Regions from separate parts of the Yimella sp. NH-Cas1 genome, predicted to be linked through region 1. Evidence: riboswitches for the same ligand, from Rfam matches in the RefSeq annotation. Region 1 holds a riboswitch; each other region holds the start of a gene.

What was found. Region 1 has a riboswitch for thiamine pyrophosphate ahead of thiM (hydroxyethylthiazole kinase). Riboswitches for the same ligand answer to the same signal wherever they lie in the genome.
Region 2: it holds a riboswitch for thiamine pyrophosphate, as region 1 does, so the genes downstream of both, MF407_RS01205 (thiamine ABC transporter substrate-binding protein) here and thiM (hydroxyethylthiazole kinase) in region 1, are expected to answer to the same signal.
Region 3: it holds a riboswitch for thiamine pyrophosphate, as region 1 does, so the genes downstream of both, thiC (phosphomethylpyrimidine synthase ThiC) here and thiM (hydroxyethylthiazole kinase) in region 1, are expected to answer to the same signal.

What each region holds. Positions count from the first base shown of each region.
Region 1 covers NZ_JAKSGG010000003.1:1,374,550-1,379,724, forward strand. Annotated here, with positions in the region: gene MF407_RS06920 (TenA family protein) at 126-827, opposite strand; partial or broken gene thiD (bifunctional hydroxymethylpyrimidine kinase/phosphomethylpyrimidine kinase) at 824-1,683, opposite strand; gene thiE (thiamine phosphate synthase) at 1,665-2,243, opposite strand; gene thiM (hydroxyethylthiazole kinase) at 2,308-3,087, opposite strand; TPP riboswitch at 3,127-3,223, opposite strand; gene MF407_RS06940 (AAA family ATPase) at 3,566-4,384, opposite strand; gene MF407_RS06945 (Mu transposase C-terminal domain-containing protein) at 4,381-5,175, opposite strand, start outside.
Region 2 covers NZ_JAKSGG010000003.1:170,743-175,917, reverse strand. Annotated here, with positions in the region: gene MF407_RS01215 (ABC transporter ATP-binding protein) at 1-174, opposite strand, end outside; gene MF407_RS01210 (iron ABC transporter permease) at 177-1,820, opposite strand; gene MF407_RS01205 (thiamine ABC transporter substrate-binding protein) at 1,820-2,884, opposite strand; TPP riboswitch at 2,901-3,008, opposite strand; gene MF407_RS01200 (DUF4235 domain-containing protein) at 3,181-3,504, shown strand; gene MF407_RS01195 (Lrp/AsnC family transcriptional regulator) at 3,886-4,410, opposite strand; gene MF407_RS01190 (thiamine pyrophosphate-dependent dehydrogenase E1 component subunit alpha) at 4,476-5,175, shown strand, end outside.
Region 3 covers NZ_JAKSGG010000003.1:869,359-874,533, reverse strand. Annotated here, with positions in the region: gene MF407_RS04550 (hypothetical protein) at 1-486, shown strand, start outside; gene MF407_RS04545 (acetate--CoA ligase) at 667-2,583, opposite strand; gene thiD (bifunctional hydroxymethylpyrimidine kinase/phosphomethylpyrimidine kinase) at 2,661-3,464, opposite strand; TPP riboswitch at 3,498-3,607, shown strand; gene thiC (phosphomethylpyrimidine synthase ThiC) at 3,605-5,175, shown strand, end outside.

The DNA.
Region 1 (5,175 bases):
TCAACCCCGGGTCCGGTCTCCCACCGTCCGAGCAACACCACCGGACGGTAGGAGTCTCCAGGGCGGCGACCAGCTCTCGAAAGATCATGATGAGCGCGCGCCCAAGGGCGCACCGACCAATGACCTCAGATGGGCCAGGTCTCCTGCCGGTGGGCGGCGTCCCAGAACATCCACTCGTACTGGGTGGCGCGGTGGAACGCGGTGTGCATGCGCGCCAGTGTGCCGGGGCTGGCCTGGTCGGCGAGGTGGTCCACGATGTCCCGGGCGGTGTCGGTGGCGGCGGTGAAGTCTGGATCGCCGTAGGTGGCGATCCAGTCCCCGTACGGGTGCGTGCTCAGGTCACCGACGGCGGCCTTCAAACGGGTGCCGACGTCGTCGTAGACCCAGAAGCACGGCAGGATGCCGGCCGCGAGGACCGGGTAGTTTCCCGCTGTCGCGAGGCTCAGCAGGTAGGAGGTGTAGGCAACCGTGGTCGGTGAGGGCTCGGCGGCGGTGAGGTCGGTGACGTGGGTGGCGTGCAGCTGCCGCTCGACCTCGACCACCTCCCGCGCGGCCTGCGCCCAGAATGCCATTTCCTCCGACGCCTGGGCCTGAGCGGCGGCCGCGGCCAGGACCCGGCCGTAGTCGGCCAGGTAGAGCGCGTCCTGGGCGAGGTAGTGCCGGAACGTCTCTTCCGCCAGGGTCGCGTCGCTCAGCTGGTGCAACAAGGGCAGCGCGTCGATCGCCTCGCGGACCCTGGCCGTGCGATGCCACGCCACGGTGCTGAACACGCCAGTGTCGTCGTGGTCGCGAATCGTCTCGGGCATGGAGGTGTGTGGGCTGGTCATCGGTCGCTGTCCTTCCAGTCGTTCTCGTCTTTCCAGATGTCGTGGCAGTGGTGCACGGGGCCGGGTCCGTGGCCGATGTGGAGCGCGTCGGCGGCCCGCAGGGTGCCGGTGAGCCAAGTCTTGGCCTGGCGGGTGGCCTCTAGCAGGGACCCGGTGCGCGGGGCGAGTGCGGCGATCGCGGAGGACAGGGCGCACCCGGTGCCGTGGGTGTTGACCGTGGCTACCCGCGGGCCGGTCAGCAGCTGCTCGCCCGCGTCGTCGAGCCACAGGTCGGTGGCGTGTGCGTCGCCGCCGAGGTGGCCCCCTTGACCAGCACCCGCGCGGCGCCCAGCTCCCGGAGCGCGATGGCCTGGGCGCGCATGGTGTCGAGGTCTTCGGCGGGGTCGGCGTCGAGCAGCACGGCGGCCTCGGGGACGTTCGGCGTGATGAGGGAGACGTACGGCAGGAGTTGGCGCATCGGCTCGACGGCGTCCTCGGCCAGCAGCCGGGAACCGGCGGTGGACACCATGACGGGGTCGAGGACCACAACCGGCACCGCGTCGGAGCGCTTGTCGAGGAAGGCGAGGACGGTCTCGATGGTGGCCGCGGAGGCGAGCATCCCGATCTTGGCGGCGTCAACCGCCACGTCGTCTACGAGGGTGTCCAGCTGGGCGCGGACGAAGTCCGCGGGGACGACGTGGACACCGGTGACTCCCTGGGTGGACTGGGCGGTCAGTGAGGTGAGCACCGCGGTGCCGTAGGCACCCAGTGCGGAGAAGGTCTTGAGGTCGCCTTGAATACCGGCCCCGCCGGAGGGATCGGAGCCGGCGATCGTCAGCGCGATCGGTGGGCGGGGGTTCACGGTTGCCCGTCCCACGCGGCCCGCAGGCTCGCGGCCGCCACGGCTGGTTCCTCCGCGGCGCACACCGTCGAGACGACCGCCACGCCGGCGGCGCCGCTGTGGCGCAGCATGCCGGTGCGTTTCGTGGTGATGCCGCCGATGGCGACGACCGGCCACGGGCTCGCGGCGGCCACCGCAGCCACCCCGCCCGGGCCGATCGGAGTGCCGTGGTCAGGCTTGGTCGCCGTCGGCCACACCGGTCCAACGCCGAGGTAGTCCAAGACGCCGTCACCGAGCCCGCGTGCTGTGCGAACCTGCTCGATCGTGCTGACCGACAGCCCGACCATGGCGTCCGGCCCGAGCAACTGCCGGGCCTGAGCAGGCGGCATGTCGCGCTGACCGACGTGGACGCCGTCGGCGCCGATGTCCTGAACGAGGTGGACCCGGTCATCGATAATCAGCGGCACCCCGGTCCCCGCCAGCACCTCGCGGACCGCCACGCCGAGGGCGACGAAGTGGGCGTCGGTGGCGCCCGGGTCACGCAACTGCACCACGGTGACTCCGCCCGCGACCGCAGCCTGCACGGTCGCGGGCACCCCCGTGGGCCGCACAAACCGGTGTCGGTGACCAGGTAGAGGCTGAGGTTCACCGGTCGGCGGGTCACCGGAGCACCACCTTCTCGGTCAGCTCCTGCGGGTTGAGGGTGGCGAGAGAGTCCAGCAGCGCAACGGCGAAGCTCCCCGGCCCGGCGGCACGCTCGGCCGCGACCTCGGCGGCCACGGTGTACGTCGCGGTCGCGGCCGTGGCGGCCAGGAGCGGGTCGTCGGTGGTGGCGGCGAAGGCAGCCATGAGCGCGCCCAGCGCGCACCCACCGCCAGTGACCTGGGTCAACCATCGATGGCCGTTGGCCACCCGCACCAGCCGGGTGCCGTCGGTGAGGTGGTCGACCTCCCCGGAGACCGCGACGATGGTGCCGTGCTCCCGGGCCAGCGCCCGGCCGGCGTCGAGGGCATCCTCGGCGGCGTCGACGCTCTCCGGACCCCGCCCACCGCTGCCCCCACCGGCGAAAGCGAGAATCTCTGAGGGGTTGCCACGGACGAGTGCCGGGGAGGCGTGGGCGAGCAGGTCGACGACAACCCGGCTGCGCCAGGCGAGCCCACCCACCCCGACCGGGTCGAGCACCCACGGGGTGCCGGCCGCCGCGGCGGCACTGACCGCGCCGTGCATCGCAGCCACCGTCGCCTCTTGGGGCGTGCCGAGGTTGACCAGGACCCCGTCGGCGACGGCGGCGAACGGCCCGGCTTCCTCCGGGTTGTCCACCATCGACGGACTGGCGCCGACCGCGAGCAGGACGTTCGCTGTCCACTGAGCGACGACGACGTTGGTCAGGCACTGCACCAGCGGGGCATGCCCGCGCATCGCAGCCAAGGCCTCGCCCACAGCGGCAGCATCGAGTGGGACAGTAGGGACGGAAGAAGGTGCCGACATCGGCGACGTTCCCTTCGCTAGTACGAACTAGATCAGGTTCAACGGGTGTGATCTCAGCCGTACCAGCACGGCACCCCGCGTCATTCACCAGCTTAACATCCGCACCGTTCCCAGCACCGTGCCCTCGCTTCAGCGATCGCAAAAGGGTCGCGCCTCGGACCGTCCGGGCGTGCTGTCACCAGTGCCCGGCTGCGCTACGGCGTTCCTTGGCCGCCGCAGCCCTCACCATGGCGCCTCACCAGACAACGGCTGCGCAACCTTAAAATGTGCAGTCGACTTCGGACACTCGTGCAGTGGACTTCGAAAACTGACATCTGGGGTACACCCCAGTAGGACACATCGGTCATCTCTGCTGGCCGCGCCACAGTGCGTCCGAATGTGTGACTTCGTCTGCTGAATGGCGGGGTTCTTCGGTCGCTTCGTGGCGGGGTCAGGTGACACCGATGACCAGGGTGCTCTGTGCGGCTTCGATGACGTCGTTGGTGATGGTGTCGAGTTCGTTGATCTTCAGGACCCGCTGGATCTGGGGGAAGAGGCGTTCGAGGAGCCGGAAGTTGCCGCGGGTGATCCGTGCGATGGCTGCGATGGCTTGGGCGTCGGTGAAGTCGTCGGGGTCGAGGGTCTTGCCGAGGGATCGCCAGTGTCGCTCGAGGACGAACAGCAGTTCGTCTTGTCCCAGGGGCCGGTACTGGTGGGCGAAGCCGACTCGGCTGTAGAACTGGGGGTAGTGGCTGAACTGCTTCTCCAGGCCGGGCATGCCGATCAGGATCAGGGCGATGTCGTCGCGGTCGTAGCGATCGCGCAGCAGTTCCAGAGCGGCGGGACGCAGTCGTTCGGCCTCGTCGACGATGATCAGCTCCACGTAGTTCCTGCCGTGTCGCCATCCCCAGGCCTCGGGAGTGGCCGTGCCGGGAGGTACGAGGTGCTGCTCGATGCACATGTTGGTGCGGGTGATGGCTTGGGTCAGCTCGTCCTTCAGGGTCCGCGGGGTGGTCAGCACGCTGGGGGTGTAGAGCACGGTGCGGCTCCGGTTCAAGGCGGCGTAGATCTTGGCGTCGTTGTCGGAGCGCGGCCCCCAGTAGGTCAGCAGGTCATGAGCCTTCTCGTAGTGTGCGTAGCGGCGCGCGGAGAGTGTCTTTCCTACGCCGGCTGATCCGAAGCACAAACCGATGGTGTGCCCGCGGCGCACGGCGTCGGCGAACTCGGTGAAGCGGCGGTGCTCCTTGGTGACGATGAAGCGCTGGCTCACCTGAGGTCCTCCTTGTAGATCTTCAACGCCGACCTCGGCGCCGGAGCCGGTGCTTCGGTGATCCGTGGCGTCTCGGTAGGTGCGGCCACGAGGGCGATGCGTTCGTTGATGCCGGCTCGCAGCGCCCGGCGGCGGGCGTTGCGCGCGGCCTGGATCTCCTTGAGGCTGACCTTCTGGTCGTGGTGCTCTTGGTTGACGGCCTTGCAGACGAATTCGTCGTGATCGAAGACGCGGATCTCGGTGATGTCGCGGGGGTCGTAGCGGATCACGACCGAGCGTCCGACGTAGCCGGCCAGAGTTGGCGAGACGTAGCGCAGACCCTGGAAGCGGATGCCATCGCGGCGCACGACGCGGGTCTTGGCGACGGTCAACAGCAGTCTGTCGAGGTCTTCCAGGCTCTCGGGCATTCGGGGCAGCCAGCCATCGGCGATCCACGCGCTGCGCGGGGAGGTTCCGAGCTCGCTGTGCGTGCGGTCGTTGTAGGTGGCCACGAACGCCTCCAGGGCGCTATCGAGGGCGGCCAGGGACAGTTTCGGTGTCGGCCAGGGGTGCCCTTCGGTGATGTGTCCGGGCAGGGTGGCGAGTAGCTCGGTGTTGATGGTGCCGAAGAACCGCTCGATCTTGCCCCGTCCCTGGGGTCGGGCGACGGTGGAGTGGATCAGTCGGATGTGGAGGTCGACGGCGGTGTGGGCGAGCTGGTCACTGGTGAAGTCGCTGCCGTGGTCGACGTAGAGCACGTCGGGCAGGCCGCACATCGGCCAGGCCGGGTCGGTCTTGTGCCAGATCGCTTG
Region 2 (5,175 bases), 1.2 Mb from region 1:
GGCTTCGAGGTCCTGCAGTCCGGCGATGACCCGGAGCAGGGTGGACTTTCCGCAACCGGACGGTCCGAGGATCGACATCACCTGGCCCATCGCAAGCTCGAGGCAGACGTCGTTCACGGCCACCGTCGTGCCGAAACGGACGCGGATGTCGTTCACCACCAGTCCCTCTTGCATGCTCACCAACTTCCCGTCCGACCGCGCAGTCGCTCGACCGCGACCATGATCGTCGCAGTCACACCGGCGAGGATCACGGACGCCGCGAGGGCCATGCCGAAGTGGTCGGCACCGGGGCGGCCGATCAGTTGGTAGATCACGACCGGCAGAGTCGGATTCTCCGGCCGCGCAAGGAAACTCGTCGCGCCGAACTCACCCAACGACACGGCGAAGGCGAACCCGGTCGCAGCCAGCAGCGGCTTCGTCAAAACCCGCCGGTCCACGTCCCAGAACACCCTCATCGGACTGGCACCGAGTGCAGCGGTCGCTTCCCGTTCCCGCGGGTCGACCGAGCGCAGAGCGGGCGCCATCACCCGCACCACCAGTGGCAGAGCGACGAGCGCCTGCGCGATCGGGACGAGGAGCGGCGACGAGCGCAGGTCGAGTGGCGGCTCGTCCAACGCGATCAGGAAGCCGAACCCGACGGTGACCGCGGAGATACCCAGCGGCAACATGAAGGTGGCGTCCAGCGCCGACAGCAGACGGCGTCCGCCCGCCGAGGTCGGACGCCGGGTGATCACGAAGCTGACCAGCAGTCCGAGGAGCATCGCGAGCAAGGTGGCGTCGACCGCCACCCGCAACGAGGTCAGCAGCGCATCGAAGACGCTGACCTGCAGGGCCGGCACCGATCCGACCTGTGTGAGCTTGCGGTAATGGCCCAAGCCCCAGCCATCACCGACCTGCAGCGACCGGGCGACGAGGGTGACGAGCGGCGCCAGCACGAAGATCAACGCGGCGCCGGTGAGCAGTACGTGAGGCAGATCGCTGCGCCGAACCCGTTGCTGCACAGAGGTGCCCGATCGAAGACGGGTCTCGCCACGGTCGGTGATGCGTTCGGTCAGCAACAGCAGTGAGATCACGACCAGTGCCTGCAGCAGGCTCAGCACCGCGGCGGCGCGCAGGTCGAGGAAGTTCGTGGTCAGCAGGTAGATCTCGGTCTCGACCGTCGAGTAGCGCACCCCGCCGAGTGTCAGCACCACGCCGAAGGACCCGGCACAGAAGAGGAACACCACCATCGCGGCGGAGACGACGGCCGGACGCAACGCCGGCAGAGTGACGGTTCGCAGCACCGTCCACGGACTCGCGCCGAGCGAGGCCGCAGCCTCGGCCTGCCGTGGATCGAGCGACTGCCAGCGTCCGCCGACGGTGCGCACGACCACCGCGATGTTGAAGAACACCAGGGCGGCGAGAATCGCCTGCCACGAGCCGTCCCAACCCAGGAAACCCAAGGGACCGGACGTCGACAGCAGGCTGCGGAACGCGATGCCGACCACGACGGTCGGCAGCACGAAGGGCATCACCAGCAGCCCGCGCACCAGCCCCGTCAGCGGCAGTTTCAGCCGGTAGGTGACGTACGCGATCGGCACGCCGAGCAGCACGGTGCTGAGCGTCGCGAGCGAGCTGATCCACACAGTGAACCAGACGACGCGGCGGGTGCGTGGCCGCGTCAGGACGTCACGTACCGCGTCCAAGGACCATTGCCCGTCGAGGTGCAGGCCTCGGGCGACCATCGCCGACACGGGCAGCAGGAAGAACACCGCCAGGAAGGCCAGCGGGATCAGTGCTGCGAGCGCCGGAACGAGCGATCGCCCGAGGCGAGTACGCATCACCCGGAGACGGCGTCCTGCCAGCGGCGCAGCCAGTCGTCCCGGTTCTTCGTGATCTTCGTGGGGTCGACGTGCAACGGCTTGTCCGGCACCTTGACCGCGGTCTGCCAGGCGTCGGGCAGCTTCACCTGATCATCGACCGGGAAGACGTACATGTTCTTCGGCATCGACGCCTGGAACTTCTTGCCGAGCATGAAGTCGATGAACGCCTTCGCGCCGGGCTCGTTCTTCGCGCCCTTCAGCACGCCGGCGTACTCGACCTGCCGGAAGCAGGAGTCCGTCATGGCGGACGTCGTCGGCTTGCCGTCCTTGATCGTGTCGGCGGGAGAAGTGTTGTACGACAACACGATCGGACGCGTCCCCTTGCCGCCGCCGGCGGTGTAGTCGACGCCCCACGCGTCGCTCCAACCGCTGGTGACCTTCACGCCGTTCGCCTTGAGCTTCTTCCAGTAGTCCTGCCAACCGTCGTCGCCGTACTTCGCGACAGTGGCGAGCAGGAAGGCCATACCGGGCGAGGACGTCGCGGCACCGGGCGTGACGAAGAGGTCCTTGTACTCGGGCTTGGTGAGGTCGTCCAGGCTTTGCGGCTTCGCCTTTTTCTTCGCGGCGAACCAGGCGTCGTCGACGTTGACGCACACGTCACCGAAGTCGATCGGAGCGAGCGACTGCGCGGCTTCGCCGGGCAACGCGTACTTCGATGCGCTCTTCGGGAGTGCCTTCGGTTCGTTGGCGGCGAGGGCGCCGGAATCGATGACCCGGGAAGCGAAGGTGTTGTCGATGCCGAACACGACGTCGCCCGTCGGGTTGCCCTTGGCGAGTACGACCGAGTTGGCGAGCTTGCCCGCGTCCCCGGAGGCGAGCACCTGCAGTTGGTATCCCGTGGTCTTGGTGAACTCGGCCTGCACGTCCTTGGGGATCACGAACGACTCGTGAGTGACGAGCTTGACGGTCGTGACCTTGCCGGACGATGTCGCTGCGGGCTTGTCGTCGCCGGTGGTCGAGCAGCCGGCGATGGCCAGGGCGAGGGTGCCGCAGCACGCGGTGGTGAAGGTTCTCCGGAACAACTGATCCTCCTCGGATGCAAGGAGGGGCTCGACTTCCTACACCGGTACTAACCGGATCAGGTTCGAGGGTCTGCGGCCCGATCGCCGCACTCTCAGCGCACCGTGCGCTCCCCTGTCGTTTCCGCATCGGACGCTACACCGTCTCGCCGGCGTCTTGTCGGCGGCCGTTCCATGCGGCCGGGATCACAGCCCGAATCATCGGGCGCGCAAACGTGCAAGCCGGGCGAAACATGGCAGGCTCTGACCAGACAAATCGACCCGACCGGCCGGTGACGGCCGCTGACTTGGAGGAACTCATGGGCTCTGTGGTGTGGAAGATCGTCGCGGCTGCGGCCGGTGTGGCGGCAACTCAGATCGCCAACAAGGTCACCAACCAGGGTTGGCACGCAGTCACCGGACAGCCGGCGCCGGTCGGCAAGCACGACCCGAACTACTCCGCCAAGGAGACCGCGCTGTTCGTCCTGCTCGCCGCCGCCGTCGCGCAGGGTGTGCGTGCGCTGGGTGAGCGCAAGGCCGCCGAATTCTGGACCAAGACCGCCGGTCACCCGCCGCAGGTCGTCGTCAAGGAGCACCAGAAGGCGCTGGAGAAGGCAACGAAGAAGGCCGCCAAGAAGGCCTGACCAACAGCCTCACGTCCGGCCAACCGGGTCGCTTCTGGCCGCCCGGGCCGCGACGCTGCTGTCGGCGCGGCCCGTCGTGATCTGGAATCTGTATGTCCGGACGTGGTCCGCGTCAGCTCCACAGATCCCGCGCCGCACGCGGGTGGTGGTCGGACAGTTGGTTCCACCACGAGTACCGCGATGCCGCGGCGGCCACGTGTGCTTCGCTGCCGTCCACCCGGTCAGCGGCTCGTAGGTCGGCAGCGCCAGAGCGACCGCGTTCCCGGCTGCGACATAGGGCCAGTAGTCCGACAAGCCTTGTCGTCCATAGGGCGCACGCAGCTTGACATGTGCCTCCCGCCGCGGAATCCCCCGCTCGCAGCGGGAGGCACAGCCATGTGCTCACGCCTCCCACGGAGTCCCGACCCCACGGGACTCGTCGAACACCAGCCAGGTGCGGGTGCCCAGGACGCCCGGGATGGCCTGGATGCGTTCGAGGACGAGCGTGCGCAGCGAGGCATTGTCGGGCGCGTGCACCTGGACGAGGACGTCGAAGTCCGAACCCATGAGCGAGATGGTGTCCAGATAGGGCAACGTCGCGAGTTCCTCGCTGACCCGGCGCCAGGTGTTCTGCTCGATGTTGATCGCCACGTACGCCGTGGTGGTCAGGCCGGCCGCCGCCGGATCGATGGCGATCGTGAAGCCGGTGATCACTCCTCGTTCACGCAATCGCTCGATGCGCGCGTAGGCCCCGGCCCGACTCAGATGCAGCTTCTCGGCAAGCGCTCGCACGGACAGCCGGGAATCCTCGCGCAACGCCGCCAGGATGCGTGAATCAACCACGTCCAGGGCCGCTGCCGATCGTCCAGCCGTCGGTGCGGAGCGTGCATCACTACTGGACGAATTGACCTTGTCTTCGGCATTCATGAGCCGATCATCCACTCCTTTGTGCCGAACTTGAGCCAGTCGGCCCGGATAGCGACGATAGTGTGATGCAGACCACAGTCCATGATCCGGCGATCGAGGACCTCCTGCCCTCGGCCCGACCGGTGCAGCTGATCGACCCGACCGGCGCCGAGGTCACCCAGACCGGCACCCGTCGTCCTTATGTCATGCCGGACGCCGACCGGCTCCAGGACGTCTGGCGGCACATGGTGATCGGACGCCGCTTCGATCTGCAGGCGACCGCTCTGACCAAACAGGGTCGGCTGGCGGTCTATCCGTCCTCGCGTGGCCAGGAGGCCTGCCAGGTCGCTGCGATCCGTGCGCTCACCGAGCGCGACTGGATGTTCCCGACCTATCGCGAGTCGATGGCTCTGGTGACCCGCGGCATCGACCCGGTCGAGGTGCTGACCCTGCTGCGCGGCAGCGCGCACTGCGGGTACGAGCCGATGAAGCACCGCACGGCCGCCCAGTGCACTCCGCTGGCGACGCAACTGGTGCACGCGGCCGGCACGGCCTACGGTCTCAAACGTCGCGGTGAGGACTCCGTCGCGCTCGGCTTCATCGGCGACGGTGCGACCAGCGAGGGCGATTTCCACGAGGCGCTGAACTTCGCGGCGGTCTTCGATGCGCCCGCGATCTTCTTCGTGCAGAACAACAAGTACGCGATCAGCGTCCCGCTCGCCAAGCAGACGAAGGCACCGTCGTTGGCGTACAAGGGAATCGGCTACGGCGTGACCAGCGAGCAGG
Region 3 (5,175 bases), 510 kb from region 1:
ATCGACGGCATCCTCACGGCCGACGGTTTCCGTCCGCATGAGCTCAACCCCCGCTTCTCCGGCGGCATCAACACCATCAACAAGGGCACGGCCGACGTGCCACTCAACCTCCTCGACCAGACCGTCCGCTCCGGCGCGAACCTCGACGTCGAGCTAGACGCCGTCGAGACCGAGCTGCTCGACGCAGCCGACGCGAACCGCGCCGGCTCCGCCTATCTGGCGACGGACGCGGTGACGCCACAGGCGACGACCGCGATGTTCGTGTGCGGCACCCCCGATGATCTACGCCCCTGCGACGACGACGCCACCGCTGTCGGCACCCTCGAACTCGGACCCGCAGCGATGGGCGCGTTGGTGCGGTTCACTCCCATCGACTTCGCGCACGGGGAGCGGATGACACCGTGGGCCGCAGCCGCACTCGATCTCGCAGATCGGTTGTGGCACACAGGATTCGGCCCGATGGAGCAACCGCGCGAGGTTCGCTGACTCACAATTGCGTTGCCGTTCGGCGCCCGCACCGCGCAGTGCACGGGCCCGCAGTGCACGGGTGATCTTCGCCGACCCCGAGGGCAACGAGAGGATCGCTGCGACCCGACCGTCCGGGCGGTGACCTGCGTCTTCACCCGAGGTACAGCTCGCTCCGCGACCATAACCCTGCGAAGTGCCTCAACCCTGCGAAGTGCCTTGCCGCCCGAGGATTTTCGCGAGGGCGTCGAGCACGGAAGGGTCCTCGATGGTCGAGGGCACCTGCGCGTCCTGGCCGTCGGCCATCTGGCGCATCGTCTTGCGAAGGATCTTGCCCGACCGGGTCTTGGGCAGTGCGGCGACGACGTCGACCTGCTGCAGGGTGGCGATGGCGCCGACCTCCTCGCGCACCCGCTGTCCGAGCTCGGTGCGCAACTGTGCGAGCCCGGCGTCGTCGAGGTTGGCCCACTTGTCGCCGGCCTTCAACACGACCAGCGCCCGCGGCACCTGACCCTTCAACGGATCGGCAACACCGATCACCGCACACTCCGCGACCGCGGGGTGGCCGGCCAGCGCCGCTTCGATGCCGCCGGTCGACAAACGGTGGCCGGCCACGTTGAGCACGTCATCGGTACGGCCGAGCACGAACAGGTAGCCGTCGTCGTCGATGTAGCCGCCGTCGCCGGTGAGGTAGTAGCCCGGGTAGGCCGACAGGTACGACGACTCGTACCGGGCGTCGTCCTGCCAGAGTGTCGGGAGTGTGCCGGGCGGGAGCGGCAGCTTGATGCAGACCGCGCCCTCGGTGCCTGGCGGCACCTGTTCACCCATCGAGTCGAGGATCTGCACGTCGTAGCCGGGGGTCGGCACCGCCGCTGATCCCGGCTTGATCGGCAACTGCTCGAGCCCCATCTGGTTGGACGCGATCGGCCAGCCGGTCTCGGTCTGCCACCAGTTGTCGACCACAGGCACCCTGAGCTTGTCGGTGGCCCACTGCCAGGTGTCGGGGTCGAGACGTTCGCCGGCCATGAAGAGGGTGCGGAACGACGACAGGTCGTGGCCGGCCATCAACGCCGCATCCGGGTCTTCCTTCTTGATCGCCCGGAAGGCGGTCGGCGCGGTGAACAACGCCTTCACGCTGTATTCGGCGATGACCCGCCAGAAGGTCGAAGCGTCTGGTGTACCAACGGGTTTGCCCTCGAACACGATCGTCGTGCAGCCGGCGATGAGGGGTCCGTAGACGATGTAGGAGTGGCCGACGACCCACCCCACGTCCGACGCGGTGAACCATACGTCACCCGGTTCCATGCCGTAGACGTTCGTCATCGACCACTGCAGCGCAACCTGGTACCCACCGTGATCGCGCACGATGCCCTTCGGCTTGCCGGTCGTGCCGGAGGTGTAAAGCACGTAGAGGGGGTCGGTTGCCGCGACCGACTCACAGCCCGCCGGCTCGACGGCGCCCGGTTTCATCGCCGTCGCCCAATCGATGTCGCGCTCCCCCGTCTCGGCCTGGAGTTGCGGACGCTGCACCAGCAGTACGCGATCGGGCTTGTGCTCGGCGCGCTCGATCGCCTCATCGACCATCGGCTTGTACGGGATGACGCGGGTCCGCTCCACGCCGCACGACGCGGTGACGACGACCTTGGGCCGCGCGTCGTCGATGCGGGCGGCGAGCTCGGCCGGCGCAAAACCGCCGAACACGACCGAGTGCACCGCACCGATCCGGGCGCAGGCCAGCATCGTGATCACCGCTTCGGGAATCATCGGCAGGTACACGACCACACGATCGCCCTTGCCCACACCGACCGCCTTCAGCACCCCGGCCGCCCGCCCGACCAGATCGAGCAGCTCGGCGTAGCTGTAGCTGCACCGGACCTCGGTGACCGGGCTGTCGTAGATCAACGCCGTCTGGTCGGCCCGGCCCTCGATCACGTGGCGATCGAGCGCGTTGTAACAGATGTTGGTCTGCGCGCCGGGGTACCACCGGTAGAACGGAGGGTTCGTGTCGTCGAGCGCCTGGGTCGGCTTCTTGAACCAGTGCACTGCCGATGCCGCGTCCAGCCAGAAGCCCTCGGGGTCGGCCATGCTGCGCTGATACTCGTCGCTGTAAGCACCCATGGCACGAGTGTGTCATCGGCCACACTCCGGCCGCTGCGACTCGCGCCGGACGGCCCGAACCGGTCGCTCAACGGCGGTCACCACCATCGGTGGAAGTGGTGCACCGGCCCGTGACCGGCGCCGATCTCGAGCGAGTCGGCCGCGCGCAGCGCATCGGTCAGCCAGACCTTTGCGTCGGTCACGGTGGTGTGCCAATCGGGCCGCCGCGGACGCAGCGCGGCGAGCGCGGACGACAAGCTGCAGCCCGTGCCGTGCGTATTGGACGTGCGGATACGCGGGGCTGCGAACCGTTCGAAGCCGTGTGCGTCGACCCACAGGTCGACCGCGTCACCCCCGAGGTGGCCACCCTTGATGAGCACCGCGGGCACACCGAGGTCGAGCAGGCTCCTGGCTTGATCGCGCATCCCCCGCTCGTCGGTCGCAACAGGGGTGGCGGTCAATGCGGCGGCCTCCGACAGGTTCGGTGTCACAACGCTGACAACGGGCAGCAGGTCACGCAGCACAGACGTCACCGACGCGTCGCCGAAGCGGTCTCCGGAGGTTGCGACCAGCACCGGATCGAGCACGATCGGCACCCCGCGATCACGCATGTGCGCGAGCGTCGGGCGGATCACCTCAGCGACCCCCGCTGAGCCCAGGACACCGATCTTCACACCGTCGACACGCACGTCACTCGTCACTGAATCAAGCTGTGCCGCAACGAATTCCGAATCGATTGGTAACACCTTCTGCACACCGATCGTGTTCTGCGCAGTCAGTGCCGTGAGAACGCTCATGCCGTACGCACCGAGTGCGCCGAAGGTCTTCAGATCTGCCTGAATTCCCGCACCTCCACTCGGGTCACTTCCGGCGATCGAGACGACAGCTGGTGGACGGACCATGTGCGACACCGTAAGTGACATGGGTTACGGTGGCGACACCCACACGGGAGCCCTCGGCAGAGGGCTGAGATCGAGCTGACGCCGCTCGGACCGTCCGAACCTGCCCGGGTCATTCCGGCGAAGGAAGTGAGGAGATCTCGATGTCCGAGATTCATCCCAAGCACCGCCTGCACCACCTCGTCGACGGCGACATCTGCGTGCCCGTCACCGCGATCAGCCTCGACGAATCCCCCGACGGCACACCGAATCCCGATGTGCATGTCTACCGCACCGCGGGACCCGGCAGCGATCCTGCCGCCGGCCTACCCGCCACTCGTTCCGGCTGGATCCAAAGCCGCGACGATGTCGAGACCTACGAGGGTCGCGAACGCACCCTGCAGGACGACGGACGCTCCGCCGTCCGTCGCGGCAAAGCTTCCGACGAATGGCGCGGTGAGCGACGAAATCCGTTGCGCGCCAAGCCTGGTCGCACCGTCACCCAGATGCACTACGCGCGTCAGGGCAAAGTGACGGCCGAGATGCGCTACGTCGCGCTGCGCGAGAACGTCGACGTCTCAGTCGTTCGCGAGGAGTTGGCGGCGGGTCGCGCGATCATCCCGTCCAACATCAATCATCCGGAGTCGGAGCCGATGATCATCGGCCGCCGGTTCCTCACCAAGGTGAACGCGAACATCGGCAACTCGGCGGTCACCTCCTCCATCGAGGAAGAGGTCTCCAAGCTCAGCTGGGCGACGCGCTGGGGCGCCGACACGGTCATGGACCTCTCGACCGGCGACGACATCCACACCACCCGCGAGTGGATCGTCCGCAACTCCCCCGTGCCGATCGGCACGGTGCCGATCTACCAGGCCCTGGAGAAGGTCGACGGACGCGCCGAGGCCCTCACTTGGGAGATCTTCCGCGACACCGTGATCGAGCAGGCCGAACAGGGGGTCGACTACATGACGATCCACGCCGGGGTGCTCCTGCGGTACGTCCCGCTCACCGCCGAACGCGTCACCGGAATCGTCAGTCGTGGCGGGTCGATCATGGCCGGCTGGTGCCTGGCACACCACGAGGAGTCGTTCCTCTACACCCACTTCGACGAGCTGTGCGAGATCTTCGCCCAGTACGACATCGCATTCAGCCTCGGCGACGGACTGCGTCCCGGATCGGTGGCCGATGCGAACGACGAGGCCCAGTTCTCCGAACTGCGGACCCTGGCCGAACTCACCGAGCGCGCCTGGGCGCACGACGTGCAGGTGATGGTCGAGGGCCCGGGACACGTGCCCCTGCACCTCGTGCCGGAAAACGTTGAACTGCAACAGGAATGGTGCCACGGAGCGCCGTTCTACACGCTCGGTCCGCTGGTCACCGACATCGCGCCGGGATACGACCACATCACCTCCGCGATCGGTGCCGCAGTCATCGCCCAGCACGGCACGGCGATGCTGTGCTATGTCACCCCCAAGGAGCACCTGGGCTTGCCCAACCGAGATGACGTGAAGACCGGGGTCATCACCTACAAGATCGCGGCGCACGCGGCCGATGTCGCCAAGGGACACCCCGGAGCGCGCGTGCGCGACGACGCCTTGTCGAAGGCACGCTTCGAGTTCCGCTGGCACGACCAGTTCGCGCTCTCGCTCGACCCCGACACAGCGATCGCCTTCCATGACGAGACGCTGCCGGCCGAAGGCGCCAAGACGGCGCACTTCTGTTCGATGTGCGGACC